2 regions of the Microbacterium sp. SORGH_AS_0888 genome follow, and region 1 is predicted to be linked to the other one. Evidence: predicted binding sites of a transcription regulator. Region 1 holds the regulator's gene; the other holds the start of a gene.
The links. Region 1 encodes HspR, which represses chaperone genes until heat shock. Its sites were predicted from a motif close to AAGTTGAGTCNNNNNGACTCAACTT; they were not measured.
Positions count from the first base shown of each region.

Region 1 (7,125 bases):
CTCGTGATGGCGATGCTCGCCACCGGCGGCGACACCGAGCCGCGTCGGTGGGTGCGTGTGTTCTTCACGCTCGCCACGGCCGTGCTGGCGGTGGCGTTGCTGCTCGCCGGCGGGTTGACGGCGCTGCAGACCGCCGCGATCGCGATCGCGCTCCCCTTCAGCGTGGTCATGCTGCTGATCTGCTGGTCGACTGTGATCGCGTTCCGCCGCGAACGACGGCTCTACGACCGGGCGATGCGCGCGCGGCTCGTCGACGACATCGGCGAGCGTTACGGTCTCGAGGTCGAGTCCGGCAACGAGCGGGGTGTGCGGCTGCCGAGCTGGCACCGGCGACGACGATGACCGCGTCCGCGCGGTCCGTGGACTTGATAGGAGGCGTGTCAAGTTCACTTGACGCCACGGTGCCGCCGCAGTAATGTGGAAGCCATCGAAGTTGAGTCGCGCAGACTCAACCCTCAGGCTTTCATAGAACTGTCTCACCGAAAGGAAACACCCATGCCCCGTGCAGTTGGAATCGACCTCGGTACGACGAACTCCGTCGTCGCCGTCCTCGAGGGCGGCGAGCCGAAGGTCATCACGAACGCCGAAGGCTTCCGCACCACGCCCTCGGTCGTCGCGTTCACGAAGGACGGCGAGGTGCTCGTCGGTGAGACCGCCAAGCGTCAGGCCGTCACGAACGTCGACCGCACCATCACCTCGGTCAAGCGCCACATGGGCACCGACTGGAAGACCCAGCCGATCGACGGCAAGCAGTACACGCCGCAGGAGATCTCGGCCCGCATCCTCCAGAAGCTCAAGCGCGACGCCGAGCAGTACCTCGGCGACAGCGTGACGGATGCCGTCATCACGGTCCCGGCCTACTTCAACGACGCCGAGCGTCAGGCGACCAAGGAAGCCGGCGAGATCGCGGGCCTGAACGTGCTCCGCATCATCAACGAGCCGACCGCCGCGGCCCTCGCCTACGGCCTCGACAAGGGCAAGGAGGACGAGCTCATCCTCGTCTTCGACCTCGGTGGCGGAACCTTCGACGTCTCGCTGCTCGAGGTGGGCAAGGACGACGACTTCTCCACGATCCAGGTGCGCGCGACCGCCGGCGACAACCGGCTCGGCGGCGACGACTGGGACCAGCGCGTCGTCGACTACCTGATCACGCAGTTCCGTCAGACAACGGGCGTCGACGTCTCGGGTGACAAGATCGCGCTGCAGCGCCTCAAGGAGGCCGCCGAGCAGGCGAAGAAGGAGCTGTCGAGCTCGACCTCGACGAGCATCAACCTGCCCTACCTCTCGCTCACCGAGTCCGGCCCGGTGTCGCTGTCCGAGACGCTGACGCGTGCCAAGTTCGAGGACCTCACCAAGGATCTCCTCGACCGCACGAAGAAGCCGTTCGACGACGTCATCCGTGAGGCCGGGATCAAGGTCGGCGACATCGACCACGTCGTGCTCGTGGGCGGATCGACCCGCATGCCCCAGGTCTCCGAGCTCGTCAAGCAGCTCACCGGCGGCCAGGAGCCCAACAAGGGCGTCAACCCGGACGAGGTCGTCGCCGTGGGGGCGGCCCTCCAGGCCGGCGTCCTCAAGGGCGAGCGCAAGGACGTCCTGCTGATCGACGTGACCCCCCTGAGCCTCGGCATCGAGACCAAGGGCGGCATCATGACCAAGCTCATCGAGCGCAACACGGCCATCCCGACCAAGCGGAGCGAGACCTTCACGACGGCGGACGACAACCAGCCGTCCGTCGCGATCCAGGTGTTCCAGGGCGAGCGCGAGTTCACCCGCGACAACAAGCCGCTCGGCACCTTCGAGCTCACCGGCATCGCGCCGGCTCCCCGCGGCATCCCGCAGATCGAGGTCACGTTCGACATCGACGCCAACGGCATCGTCCACGTGTCCGCGAAGGACAAGGGAACCGGCACCGAGCAGTCGATGACCATCACGGGGGGGTCGTCCCTGCCCAAGGAGGACATCGAGCGCATGGTGCGCGAGGCCGAGGAGCACGCCGCCGAGGACAAGAAGCGCCGCGAGGCCGCCGAGGTGCGCAACCAGGCCGAGACGCTCTCGTACTCGGTCGACAAGCTCATCAAGGACAACGAGGACAAGCTCCCCGAAGAGGTCAAGACCTCGGTCCAGGCGGATGTCGACGCCCTCAAGGCGGCGCTGGCCGGCGAGGACGACGACGCGGTCAAGACCGCGTTCGACAAGCTCAGCCAGAGCCAGGGCCAGCTGGGTGAGGCCATCTACCAGGCGGCGCAGGCGCAGGGCCAGCCGGCCGACCCGTCGGCGACCGATCCGGGCAACGGCTCCGTGCCGAACCCCGAGGAGGACGTCATCGACGCCGAGGTCGTCGACGACGAAGACGACAAGAACAAGAAGTAAGACGAGCAGATGACCGACAAGGACTTCGACAACGAGGTCCCTCGCGATGACGACCCGGTCGACCCTCGGGGCTCTCAGAGCCCCGAGGGCGCGGCCGGGTCGTCCCCGCAGGGGGACGACGAGCTGACGATCGACGACATCCTCGGCACGGAGCAGACCGACGAGGCCGCCACCGCCGAGGCGGATGCCGCCGACCACGACCTGCTGCTGGACCTCAAGCGGCTGCAGGCCGAGTACGCGAACTACCGTCGCCGCACGGAGGAGCAGCGCGAGATCGAGATCGAGCGCGCGAAGGGCTCGGTCGCGAAGGGGCTGCTCCCCGTGCTCGACGATCTCGACCGCGCCGCCAAGCACGGCGACCTGCCCGAGGGGACGCCCTTCGCCGCGATCGCCGAGAAGCTGCGCGGCGTGGCCGAGCGGATGGGACTCGTGTCCTACGGCGCCGCGGGCGAGGTGTTCGACCCGCAGCAGCACGAGGCGATCTTCCAGCAGCCGACGCCCGGCGTGACCGAGGCGACCGTGCTGGAGGTCGTCGAGGTCGGCTACCGGCTCGGCGCGGTGGAGCTGCGCCCCGCGAAGGTCGTCGTCGCCGTGCCGGCGGACTAGGAGGCGGACGTGGCCAGTCAAGACTGGTTCGACAAGGACTTCTACGCGGTGCTCGGCGTCTCGAAGGACGTCTCCGAGGCCGAGCTGAAGAAGACGTACCGCAAGCTCGCGCGCACGTATCACCCGGACTCCAATCCGGGCGATGCGGCCGCCGAGGCGAAGTTCAAGGAGATCAGCGAGGCCTACGCCGTGCTGAGCGATCCGGAGCAGCGGCAGGAGTACGACCAGATCCGCGCGATGGGATCGGGTGCCCGCTTCACGGCGGGAGGCCAGGGTGCGGGCGGCTTCGAGGACGTGTTCTCGATGTTCGGACAGGGCCGTGGCGGTGCGCGCTACCAGTCCGCCGACTACGACGACCTGTTCTCGATGTTCGGGCAGGGCGGTGGCTTCGGCTCCGGACGGTTCGGGCAGCCCACCGGCGGCTACCGCGGTTACGGCGGCCCGACCCGCGGTGCCGACGTCACGGCGCGCACGACGCTCGACTTCATGACCGCCGCCAAGGGCGAGACGATCACCCTGCAGGGCGAGGACGGCAAGCCCTTCAAGGTCAAGATCCCCGCGGGCGTCGCCGACGGGCAGAAGATCCGCCTGCGCGGACGTGGCCGGCCCTCGCAAGACGGCGGGGAGAACGGCGACATCGTGGTGCAGGTCAGCGTGCGCCCGCATCCGGTGTTCCAGCGCGACGGTCTCAACCTGCGCGTGACCGTGCCGGTGACCTTCACCGAGGCCGCCCTCGGGGCGACGATCGAGGTGCCCACCCTCGAGGGCGAGCCGGTGCGGCTCAAGGTCGCGCCGGGCACGCCGTCCGGGCGGGTGCTGCGCGTCAAGGGCCGCGGCATCCAGACCCAGAAGGGGACCGGTGATCTGCTGGCCGAGGTGCAGGTGGTCGTGCCCACCCACCTCGACGGGCCGGCGAAGGAGGCGCTCGAGCGCTTCCGTGAGGTGGAGCCCGACGAGAACCCGCGGGCCGAGCTGATGGCGAAGGCCCGGAGCTGAGAGATGCCGGATCAGGACATCTCGCCGGTTCAGGACGCGGTGGCGTCGGGGGCGCCTGCTGCGGCCGATGGTCCTGATGCGGCCGCAGGACGAGACGCAAGGAGGGGGAGCCGTGAGCGATGACACGGTCGACGAGGATGCGCCGATCTTCGCGATCCAGGTGGCGGCGGAGCTGTCGGGCATGCACGCGCAGACGCTGCGCCAGTACGATCGCCTCGGCCTCGTCGTGCCCGCCCGCACCAAGGGCGGGTCGCGCCGCTACTCGGTGCACGACATCGCGCAGCTGCGCGAGGTGAGCCGGCTCTCCGCGGACGGCATGAGCCTGCCAGCGATCGCGCGCATCATCGAGCTGGAGAACCGGGTGCGGGAGCTCCACGGCCGGGTGCAGGACCTCGAGGCCCGCATGCGCGAGGAGCTCGACCGCCGGCCCGGCGCCCGCGTGTTCGCCGCCGGGGCGACGGGCGCCGTCGTGACGCTGCGCTCGGGCACTCGCGTGCGTCGGGCGACGGATGTCGTGGTGTGGCGGCCCCGCCGGGAGATCCCGCCCGCCGAGTGAGCCGCGGCATCCCGGCTCCGCCCGTGCCGACCCCGCCTCGGCCGCCCGTCCGCAACGGCGGGGATCGTGTGCGACGCGCCGTCGTCGACCGGTGCCGCTCGGCGTGTCGGGGAGAATCCCCGCAGAACGGTCGCGCGAAAATGATTGTGGATCTACAATCTTTGCGTGTTCGCAACTAATGCCGTCGAGCTGAGCGCCCGCCGCAAGGTCGCCATCCTCGCCACCTGCTGCCTGAGCCTGTTCATCGTGACGATGGACTCCACGATCGTCAACGTCGCCCTCCCGTCGATCCGTTCGGCGCTCGGCGCCAGCGTCTCGCAGCTGCAGTGGATCGTCGACGTCTACACGCTCGTGCTCGCGAGCCTGCTGATCCTCGCCGGCGCGAGCGCCGACCGGTGGGGCCGGCGCCGCGTCTTCCAGATCGGCCTGGTCGTCTTCGCGCTCGGCTCGCTGCTGTGCAGCCTCGCCCCGTCGATCGAGGTGCTCATCGGCGCCCGCGCCCTCCAGGCCGTCGGCGGCTCCATGCTGAACCCCGTCGCGCTCTCCATCATTACTCAGGCCTTCGTCAAGCCCGCCGAGCGGGCTCGCGCGATCGGGGTCTGGGGGGCGATCGTGGGCGTCTCGATGGCGCTCGGGCCGATCGTCGGCGGCATCCTCATCCAGGCGGTCGACTGGCGGGCCGTGTTCTGGGTCAACCTGCCGATCTGTCTCCTCGCGATCGTGCTCACGGCGCTCATCGTGCCGGAGTCGCGTTCGGCCGCCGCGCGCGCCTTCGATCCGCTCGGCCAGGTGCTCGCGATCCTCGTGCTGGCGGGGCTCGTGTACGGCCTCATCGAAGGACCGGTCGCCGGCTGGGCCGCGCCGCAGACCCTTCTCGTGTTCGCCGTCGCGCTCGTGGCCCTGCTCGCGTTCCTCGCCTGGGAGCGCCGCCGCGAGCACCCGTTCCTCGACCTGCGCTTCTTCGGCAGCGCCCCCTTCTCTGCGGCGACCCTCGTGGCCGTGGCGGCCTTCGCCTCGTGGGGCGCGTTCCTCTTCCTCTTCTCGCTCTACCTGCAGCAGGTCCGCGGGCTCAGCGCCTTCGCCACGGGATGTGTCCTGGTCGCCCCCGCGCTCGCGATGCTGATCTGCTCCCCGCTGTCCGGGCGGGCGGTGGCGCGCTGGGGCGCGCGGCCCTCGCTGCTCCTGGCCGGCGCAGCGCTGCTCGTGAGCGCCGTGCTCATGCTGCTGATCGACGCGGACACGCCCATCCCGGCGATCATCGCGATCATCACGGTCTTCGGATTCGGCTTCGGCATGATCAACGCGCCCATCACCAACTCCGCCGTGTCCGGGATGCCGCGCGATCGGGCGGGGGCCGCGAGTGCGATCGCCTCGACGAGCCGGCAGGTCGGCATGAGCCTCGGGGTCGCGCTCGCGGGGAGCGTGACGGGAGTGGCCGTCACGGGGGTCGACGCCGGCTTCCCGCAGGCGATGCACGCCATGTGGGGCTGGGTCATCGGCTTCGCCGTCGCCATCCTCGCGCTGGCCGTGGTCTCGACGTCGCGCTGGGGGCGCGCGACCGCCGAGAGCGTCGCCCGCCGGCTCATCCAGGAGGAGGCCGTCGATGCCCGGTGACGAGGAGGAGCTGCTCCGCGAGGCCTGGCAGGCCATGGTCGCCGCCGTCTTCGAGGAGCGCGACGAGTGGCGCCGCGCGGTGAGCGAGGCGACCGGGCTGCCCTTCACCCGTGTGCGGGTGCTCCGCCGAGTCGAGCACGAGCCGCGCTCGCTCGGCGAGCTCGCGCGGAGCGCCGGCATGGATGCGCCGGCCACCTCGGTCGCCGTCAGTGCGCTGGAGGAGCGGGGCTACGTCGTGCGCGAGAGCGCGCCGCACGACCGCCGCGTCAAGCGGGTGCGGATCACGGACGCCGGTCGCGAGGTGCTGGAGCGGATGCGGGCCGTCGAGGATCCGCCGCCCGACCGTCTGCGGCGCGCGACGCCCGCCGAGCTGAAGAGCATCATCGACCTGCTCCGCCCGTAGCGGCGGGCATCGCGCGGGGGCGGGGCGAGAACGCCCGGACTGCGGGCGCTCCGGCCCGATCAGGCCGGCGGCAGCCGCAGCACCTCGCCCGCCTCGCCGATCTGCAGATCGTCGACCACGCGGAGCGTCTGCGCGATCCGCTCGACCTCGGCGACGGCGAGGCCGAACCGTTCCCGATCGCCGCCGACGGCATGCAGGCTCACGATGTGCGTGCCGAGATCCCACGTGTAGGTCGCGAACGGGGATGCGGCGGGGTCCGGCGGCAGCGCGACCACGAGCTTCTCGCCCGCGCCGAGGTGCGGCGTGCGGAACGCCTCGGTGTCGTCGTACTCCATCGGCATCATGGCGCGCGCGGCGCGCAGCTGCGGGGTCGCCTCCTGCACCTGCGCGAGCACGACGACGAGCTCCGGGTCGGACTTCCACATCCAGACGAGCACGCGTCCGTCGGCGCGCCGCATGAGCAGGGGTGCGGCCTGGCTCGCCGCCCACGCGGCGAACCGGCTCCCGGACCGCGGCTCGGCGCCGACAGCCGCGTTCCCCCGGGCGAGCAGCATCCCGATCGCCTTCTTGCGGTGTC
Region 1 covers NZ_JAUTAZ010000001.1:1,985,292-1,992,416, reverse strand. Annotated here, with positions in the region: gene QE381_RS09645 (BCCT family transporter) at 1-342, shown strand, start outside; gene dnaK (molecular chaperone DnaK) at 496-2,373, shown strand; gene QE381_RS09635 (nucleotide exchange factor GrpE) at 2,383-2,979, shown strand; gene QE381_RS09630 (DnaJ C-terminal domain-containing protein) at 2,989-3,975, shown strand; gene QE381_RS09625 (heat shock protein transcriptional repressor HspR) at 4,088-4,531, shown strand; gene QE381_RS09620 (MFS transporter) at 4,697-6,145, shown strand; gene QE381_RS09615 (MarR family winged helix-turn-helix transcriptional regulator) at 6,135-6,548, shown strand; gene QE381_RS09610 (hypothetical protein) at 6,608-7,125, opposite strand, start outside.

Region 2 (7,125 bases), 640 kb from region 1:
TCTCGCCCGGGAGCGACGCCGCCGGGCGACGGTCCAGCGGAAGCACGCCCGTGGACAGCCCGAGGCGGGAGGTGACGGCCGCAGCCGCCGCGAGGCGCACGAGGGCGTCACCGTCCGGCGTGTCGTTGACCCAGAGGGCGTGCAGGCCCGCGTCCTCGGCGGCGCGGGCGATGCCCGCCACGAGGTCGGGTGCGAGGGTGCCGGCGATGCCGAGCGAGACGGATGCGGTCATGGTCCCAGCCTGCACCCTCGCGACGCGAGGGTGCGCATAACTCAGGCGATCCGGCCGGATCCGGCGCATCCGCGCCGACCGAGCCTGAATCTGCCTGAGTTATGCGCACTGGCCGGGTTACGCCGCGGACGCGAACGCCGCGACCGGGGTCACCGCGAGCTCCCCGCCGGCGACGTCGACGCTCACCGCGCCGCCGTCGGCCAGCTCACCGCGCACGAGCAGATCGGCGATGCGGTCGTCGACCCGGCGCTGGATGAGCCGACGGAGCGGCCGTGCACCGTACTCCGGCTCGTAACCGTGCTCCGCGAGCCACGCCTCGGCGGCGGGCGTCACCTCGAGCCGGATCTCCCGGTTCGCGAGACGGGCGCGCGTCCCATCCAGCAGCAGACCGACGATCCGGCCGAGCTGGGCCGCGTCCAGCTTGCGGAACAGCACGATCTCATCGATCCGGTTGAGGAACTCGGGTCGCATCGCCTCCCGCAGCCGTCCGAAGACGCGGTCGCGCAGGTCCTTCTCCGAGCCGAAGCCGGTCGCTCCGCCGCCGTCGGCGATGAAGCCGATGGCACCCGAGCGCGAGGCCAGCAGATCCCCGCCGATGTTGCTCGTCATGATGATGACGGTGTTGCGGAAATCGACCGTTCGCCCCTGGCCGTCCGTGAGACGGCCGTCGTCGAGCACTTGCAGCAGGAGGGTGAACACGTCCGGGTGTGCCTTCTCGATCTCGTCGAAGAGCACGACCGAGTAGGGGTTGCGGCGCACGCGCTCGGTCAGCTGGCCCGCCTCGTCGTAGCCGACGTATCCGGGAGGGGCGCCGACGAGCCGCGAGACCGTGTGGCGCTCGCCGAACTCGCTCATGTCGAAGCGCACGATGGCGTTCTCATCGTCGAACAGCGACTGTGCGAGAGCCTTCGCGAGCTCGGTCTTGCCCACGCCCGTCGGGCCGAGGAAGAGGAACGAGCCGACGGGTCGACGGGGGTCTCCCATCCCGGTCCGGTTGCGGCGCACGGCCGTCGCGACGGCTTCGACCGCCTCGTCCTGACCGATGACACGCGCGTGGAGCTCGCCTTCCAGGCCGGCCAGCCGCATCCGCTCGGACTCCGTGAGCCGGGTCGCGGGGATGCCCGTGGCGCGGCTGACGACCTCGGCGATCTGGCTCTCGTCCACGATCGCCTCGCCCCGAGCCGCCGTACCCCGCGCGCTCGCCTCCTCCAGGCGCGCCTGGACCTCGGTGATCGCGTCACGGATGCGGGACGCGTCCTCGTAGCGCTCCGCGGCCACGGCCGCGTTCTTCTCGCTCTCGAGGGTGGCGAGCCGCGTGAGGAGCGCATCGGTGTCGACGGCGACGCCGAGGCGCAGCCGCAGCCGGGCCCCCGCCTGGTCGATCAGGTCGATGGCCTTGTCCGGCAGCACGCGCTCGGTGAGGTACCGGTCGCTGAGCTCGACGGCCGCACGCAGCGCCTCGTCCGTGTAGGTGACGCGGTGGTGCTCCTCGTAGGCGCCGCGCAGGCCCTGCAGGATCGCGACGGCGTCCTCGATCGAGGGCTCGCCGACGCGCACCGGCTGGAACCGCCGCTCGAGGGCGGCGTCCTTCTCGATCGTGCGGTACTCGGCGAGGGTCGTGGCCCCCACGAGGTGCAGGTCTCCGCGCGCGAGGCGCGGCTTCAGGATGTTGCCGGCATCCATCGCGCCCTCGCCGCCGGCTCCCGCCCCGACGACCGTGTGGACCTCGTCGATGAAGACGACGAGCTCGCCCTTCTGCGCCGCGATCTCGTCCATGGTCTTCGTCAGCCGCTCCTCGAAGTCGCCGCGGTAGCGCGCCCCGGCGAGCATGGCGGGCAGGTCGAGCGAGACGACCCTCGTGTCGCGCAGCTGCTCCGGCACGGCCTCCGCCACGATCGCGCGGGCCAGGCCCTCGACGATCGCGGTCTTGCCGACGCCGGCCTCGCCGATCAGCACCGGGTTGTTCTTGGTGCGACGGCTGAGGATCTCGATCGTCTGCTCGATCTCGGCGTCACGGCCGATGACGGGGTCGAGCTCACCGGCTCGGGCACGCGCCGTGAGGTCGGTGCCGTAGCGGTCGAGCATCGGCGTCGTCGACTCGGGCTCGGCGGCGGCGGGCTCTCCGTCGGGGGTCACGGTCTCCCGGACGCCCTGGGTGAGCGCCTCCGCCGTGACGCCCGCCTGGTTGAGGATCTGCCCCGCCGGGGCGTCCTGCGCCAGCACGAGCGCGAAGAAGAGGTGTTCCGGGTCGACGTAGGTCGATCCGGACGAGCGCGCCACCTGGAACGCGTGGAACAGGGCGCGCTGCACGGACGGCGTGACGACCGCGCCGTCCACCTCCGCGCGGGCGGATGCGGCGGGAAGCCGCTCCTCGACGGCGCGGACGATCCGTGCCGGGTCGGCCCCGATGCGGGTCACGGCCTCGCGGACGGGAGCCGCGCCGACGAGCTCGTGGAGCACGTGGAGCGCGTCGAGCTCGTGCTGGCCGCGCTCGAGCGCGTAGCGCCCGGCCGCCTGCAGGATCTCCTGCGTGCGGGCACCGAGGAAACGCCCGATGTCCACGGAACGGGACGCGCGGGCGCGCTCGCCCTCGAGGTAACGGGCGAGGAACTCGTCGAACGCGCGCTGACCGTCGGTGCCGTCGGCGGGCGTGAAGTCTTCGGGCATGGAATCTCCTGAGTGAATCTGAGTCGATGCGTGTCAAGTTTACGAACTTGATGCCACACGTATCAAGTTCAACGCCGATGCCCACGGGGTATTCCCGGCTACGCTCGGTGCGAGCCGAGCAGCCGAGGACGCCCATGACCGAGAACGCCCATCCGAACGACGGCCCCCTTCGCGAGCTCCTCCGCGGAGCCGCGTTGCTGCTGCGCGGCTTCGGCGGGTTGGGGCGTGCGCCCCGGTCTCATGGCACTGGGCCTCCTCCCCGCGGCGATCGTGAGCCTCGTCCTCGGCGCCGGGCTGATCGCCTTGGGCGCGAGCCTGCCCGCACTGACGGATGCGGTCACGCCGTTCGCCGACGGCTGGCCCGGCGTCTGGGCGGTGCTCCTGCGGGTGACGCTGGGGGCTGCGATCTTCGGAGCGGCGCTCGCCCTGGTGGCCGTCACCTTCACGGCGCTCACCCTCATGGTCGGCGAGCCCTTCTACGACCGCATCTGGCGGGCCACGGAGGAGCGCCTCACCGGCGCCGTCCCCGCCGAGGGCACCGGCTTCTGGCGTGGCGTCGCCGACGCGCTCTCGCTCGTCGCGCGGGGCGCGGGGGTCGGCGTCGTGTGCTTCCTCATCGGACTCGTCCCCCTCGTGGGAGGCGTGGCGGCGGCCGTCGTGGGCGTGGCCTGGACGGGCTGGCTCCTCGCGGACGAGCTGACCTCCCGCGCACTGACCGCTCGCGGCATCGACCGCCGCGGACGACGACGGCTGCTGCGCAGCGCCCGTCCGCGCACGCTCGGGTTCGGCATCGCGACCCAGCTGTTCTTCCTCGTGCCGCTGGGCGCCGTGGTGACCATGCCGGCGGCCGTCGTCGGCGCAACGGCGCTCGCGGTCCGTCTCGCGGAAAAACGGAGTACGCTCATAAATAAGTGAGCTTTCAGGAGGCGCAGGATGACCCCGTCAGGACGACGCGAGCGCACGACGCGCGAGCGGCGCGAACGGATCCTCGCCGCCGCGGGCGAGCTCTTCGACGAACGGGGCTACGACGCCGTCACGACCGCGGAGATCGCGGAGCGCGCCGACATCTCGCACGCCACGCTGTTCCGCTACGCGGCGACCAAGAGCGAGCTGCTGCTCCTGGCCGGCAACGCGTGGTTCCGCGACGCCCTCGACGAGGGTGCGCGTCGCGCGCGCGACCGGAGCAGCGTGCGCGACCGCCTGTGGGCGCTCCTCTCCCCCCTGGTCGACGACCCGACCGGGCTCACCCGGGTGGCGACCTACCAGCGCCACGCGGTCGCCGGCAGCGCCGCGAGCCCGCACGCGAGCACCGCACGCGAGCTCGTGGCGGAGCTGGTCGCGCGCATCGCCGACATCCTCCGCGAGGACACCCCCGCACCCCCCGCCGCGGAGCCCGACCCGGCTCTCGCCGCGGCGCACGCCGTGTACGCGACGGTCCATCTCGCGATCCTCGAGGCGGACCTCGAGGGCACGGACCTCCTCCCGCTGCTGACCCCGCAGCTGGACATCGTCATCCGCGGCCACCACGCCGCGGCCACAGAGGAAAGAAGAGAAGAATGAACACCTTCACGACCGTCACGGTGCTCGGCACCGGCGTGCTCGGATCGCAGATCGCGTTCCAGACCGCATACGCCGGCTTCGACGTCGTCGCATGGGATGTCGACGACGCCGCGATCGCGTCCGCCCGCGCGCGCTTCGCCGAGCTCGCGAAGACCTACGCCGCCGAGGTGGCGGGTGCGGCCGACGGGCGCGCGGACGCCGCGCTCGAGCGCATCCGCACCACCACCGATCTCGCCGACGCGACCGCGGACGCGGACCTCGTGATCGAGGCCGTCCCGGAGAACCCCGAGATCAAGAAGGACGTCTGGGCCAGAGTGGGCGCCGCGGCACCCGCCAAGACGATCTTCGCCACGAACTCCTCGACGCTGCTGCCGAGCGCGTTCATGGACGCCTCGGGCCGGCCGGACCGATTCCTCGCCCTGCACTACGCCAACCACATCTGGGCGCAGAACACGGCGGAGATCATGGGCACCCCGAAGACCTCGCCGGAGGTGTACGCCCGTGTGGTCGCGTTCGCGAAGGAGCAGGGCATGGTGCCGATCGAGCTCAAGAAGGAACAGCCCGGCTACGTGCTGAACTCGCTCCTCGTGCCCCTGCTGAACGCCGCCTCCGCCCTGTGGGTCGACGATGTCGCCGACATCGAGACGATCGACAAGACCTGGCGGATCGGCACGGGCGCCCCGCTCGGCCCGTTCCAGATCTTCGACATCGTGGGCCTCGTGACCGCCTACAACATCTCCCTCATGGGCGATGAGACGAGCAGGCGCTTCGCCGCGCGCCTCAAGAGCGAGTACCTCGATCAGGGCAAGCTCGGCACCTCGAGCGGAGCCGGCTTCTACACCTATCCCCAGAAGTGACGCCTCGGCCGGCGCCCGATGTCACCGACGGGCGCCGGCACCGACTATCCTGGTGGAAGTCTTCGCCGAAGGAGCCCCATGCTGTACGTCGTCTCCCTGCTGCTGTTCCTGCTCGGGATCTTCTCGTTCGGCATCGCGTTCGCCGTCCCAGGCTTCCAGGCGATCATCTTCGTCGGCGGCATCCTGCTCATCTCGCTCGCGATGGCGCTGCCGATCCACCTCAAGGCCAAGTAGCCGATCCTCCGGCCGGATCGCTGACCACAGAAAAGCTTCAGTCTAACTGAAGGTTTTCTCCGAACGGCTCCTCGTGCAGACCCCTCAGGGCATCCGACAGCTGCGGGAGACCGGCGGCGAAGATCCCGTCCAGCCGCGCCAGCTGCGCATCCGCCTCGTCGAGGGTGCGCGCTCCCTTGTCGGTCACGCGCAGATCGGATGCCGCCCCGGCATGCGCCGTGCCGTCGTGCACGAGGCCGTCGGCCACGAGCGACTTCACCGCCGTGTGGGCCGTCTGCACCGTGATCTGCGAGCGGCGCGCCAGCTCGGAGAACGAGATCCCCGGGGTGGCACGCACGTGCGCGAGCAGCCCGTACTTGCGCGTCGTGAGCCCGAGGCCGCGCAACGCCGCGTTCAGCTGACCGTCCCACACCGAGGCGATCGTCAGCAGTGACACCACCGGGCTGAACGGCGGTCTCCGGCTCACCGCGGTCGGCGGGGCCTGCGTCTCGTGCTGCTGCATCCCTTCATCGTAGCCAGGGCACGGCTCAGCGGCCGAGAACCCCCGCGACGACCTCCGCGATCCGCGGGGGGACCGTCTCGTCCTGCAGCGACGTCGTGTCCCCGAGCGGCCGCCCGTCGACGAGGTCGACGAGCAGCCGGCGCATGATCTTGCCGCTGCGGGTCTTGGGAAGATCCGGCACGACGAACACCTGGCGCGGCTGCGCGACCGGCCCGATCACCGCGCGCACGTGCGCGCGGAGCTCCGCCGGATCGCAGGCGCCCGTCACGAACGCGGCGATCGCCTGGCCGGTCAGCTGATCGGCCACGCCGACGACCGCCGCCTCGCCCACGGAGGGATGCGAGACCAGCGCGGACTCGATCTCGATCGTGGAGAGCCGGTGGCCCGAGACGTTGATGACGTCGTCGACCCGTCCGAGCACCCAGAGATCCCCGTCGGCGTCGAGCTTCGCGCCGTCGCCGGCGAGGAAGTAGCCCTGCTCGGCGAAGCGCTTCCAGTACGAGTCGCGATAGCGCTCCGGATTGCCCCACACCGTGCGGGACATCCCCGGCCACGTCCCCTCGACCACGAGCAGGCCGCCGCCGCCGGGGCCGACGTCCCGCCCCTCGGCATCGACGACCTTGACGCTCAGCCCCGGCAGGGCCGTCAGCGCGGAGCCCGGCTTGAGCGTCGAGACCCCGGGAAGCGGTGCCGCGATCGCCGCTCCGGTCTCGGACTGCCACCAGGTGTCGACGATCGGGGTCTCGCCCCGCCCGAGGTGGGTGTGGAACCACACCCACGCCTCGGGGTTGATCGCCTCCCCCACCGTGCCGAGCAGCCGCAGGGCAGACAGGTCGAAACGCTCCGGCGGCCCGTCGGGGAACCGGCTCATGAGCGAGCGGATCAGGGTCGGGGCCGTGTAGTAGGTCGTGACGCCGTAGCGTTCGAGGATCTCGAAGTGACGCTCCCACGTGGGTGTGTCGGGCGTGCCCTCGTAGAGCACGCTCGTCATGCCGTTCAGCAACGGGCCGTAGGTCTCGTAGCTGTGAGCGGTGACCCAGGCGAGATCGGCCGTGCACCAGTAGACGTCGGTC
Region 2 covers NZ_JAUTAZ010000001.1:1,348,362-1,355,486, forward strand. Annotated here, with positions in the region: gene QE381_RS06615 (LLM class flavin-dependent oxidoreductase) at 1-232, opposite strand, end outside; gene QE381_RS06620 (ATP-dependent Clp protease ATP-binding subunit) at 350-2,899, opposite strand; gene QE381_RS06625 (EI24 domain-containing protein) at 3,140-3,814, shown strand; gene QE381_RS06630 (TetR/AcrR family transcriptional regulator) at 3,833-4,459, shown strand; gene QE381_RS06635 (3-hydroxyacyl-CoA dehydrogenase) at 4,456-5,316, shown strand; gene QE381_RS06640 (hypothetical protein) at 5,395-5,550, shown strand; gene QE381_RS06645 (MarR family winged helix-turn-helix transcriptional regulator) at 5,588-6,052, opposite strand; gene acs (acetate--CoA ligase) at 6,078-7,125, opposite strand, start outside.
Region 2: a site for HspR is predicted at 2,915-2,939, ahead of QE381_RS06620 (ATP-dependent Clp protease ATP-binding subunit). Genes of this name have one in related genera too.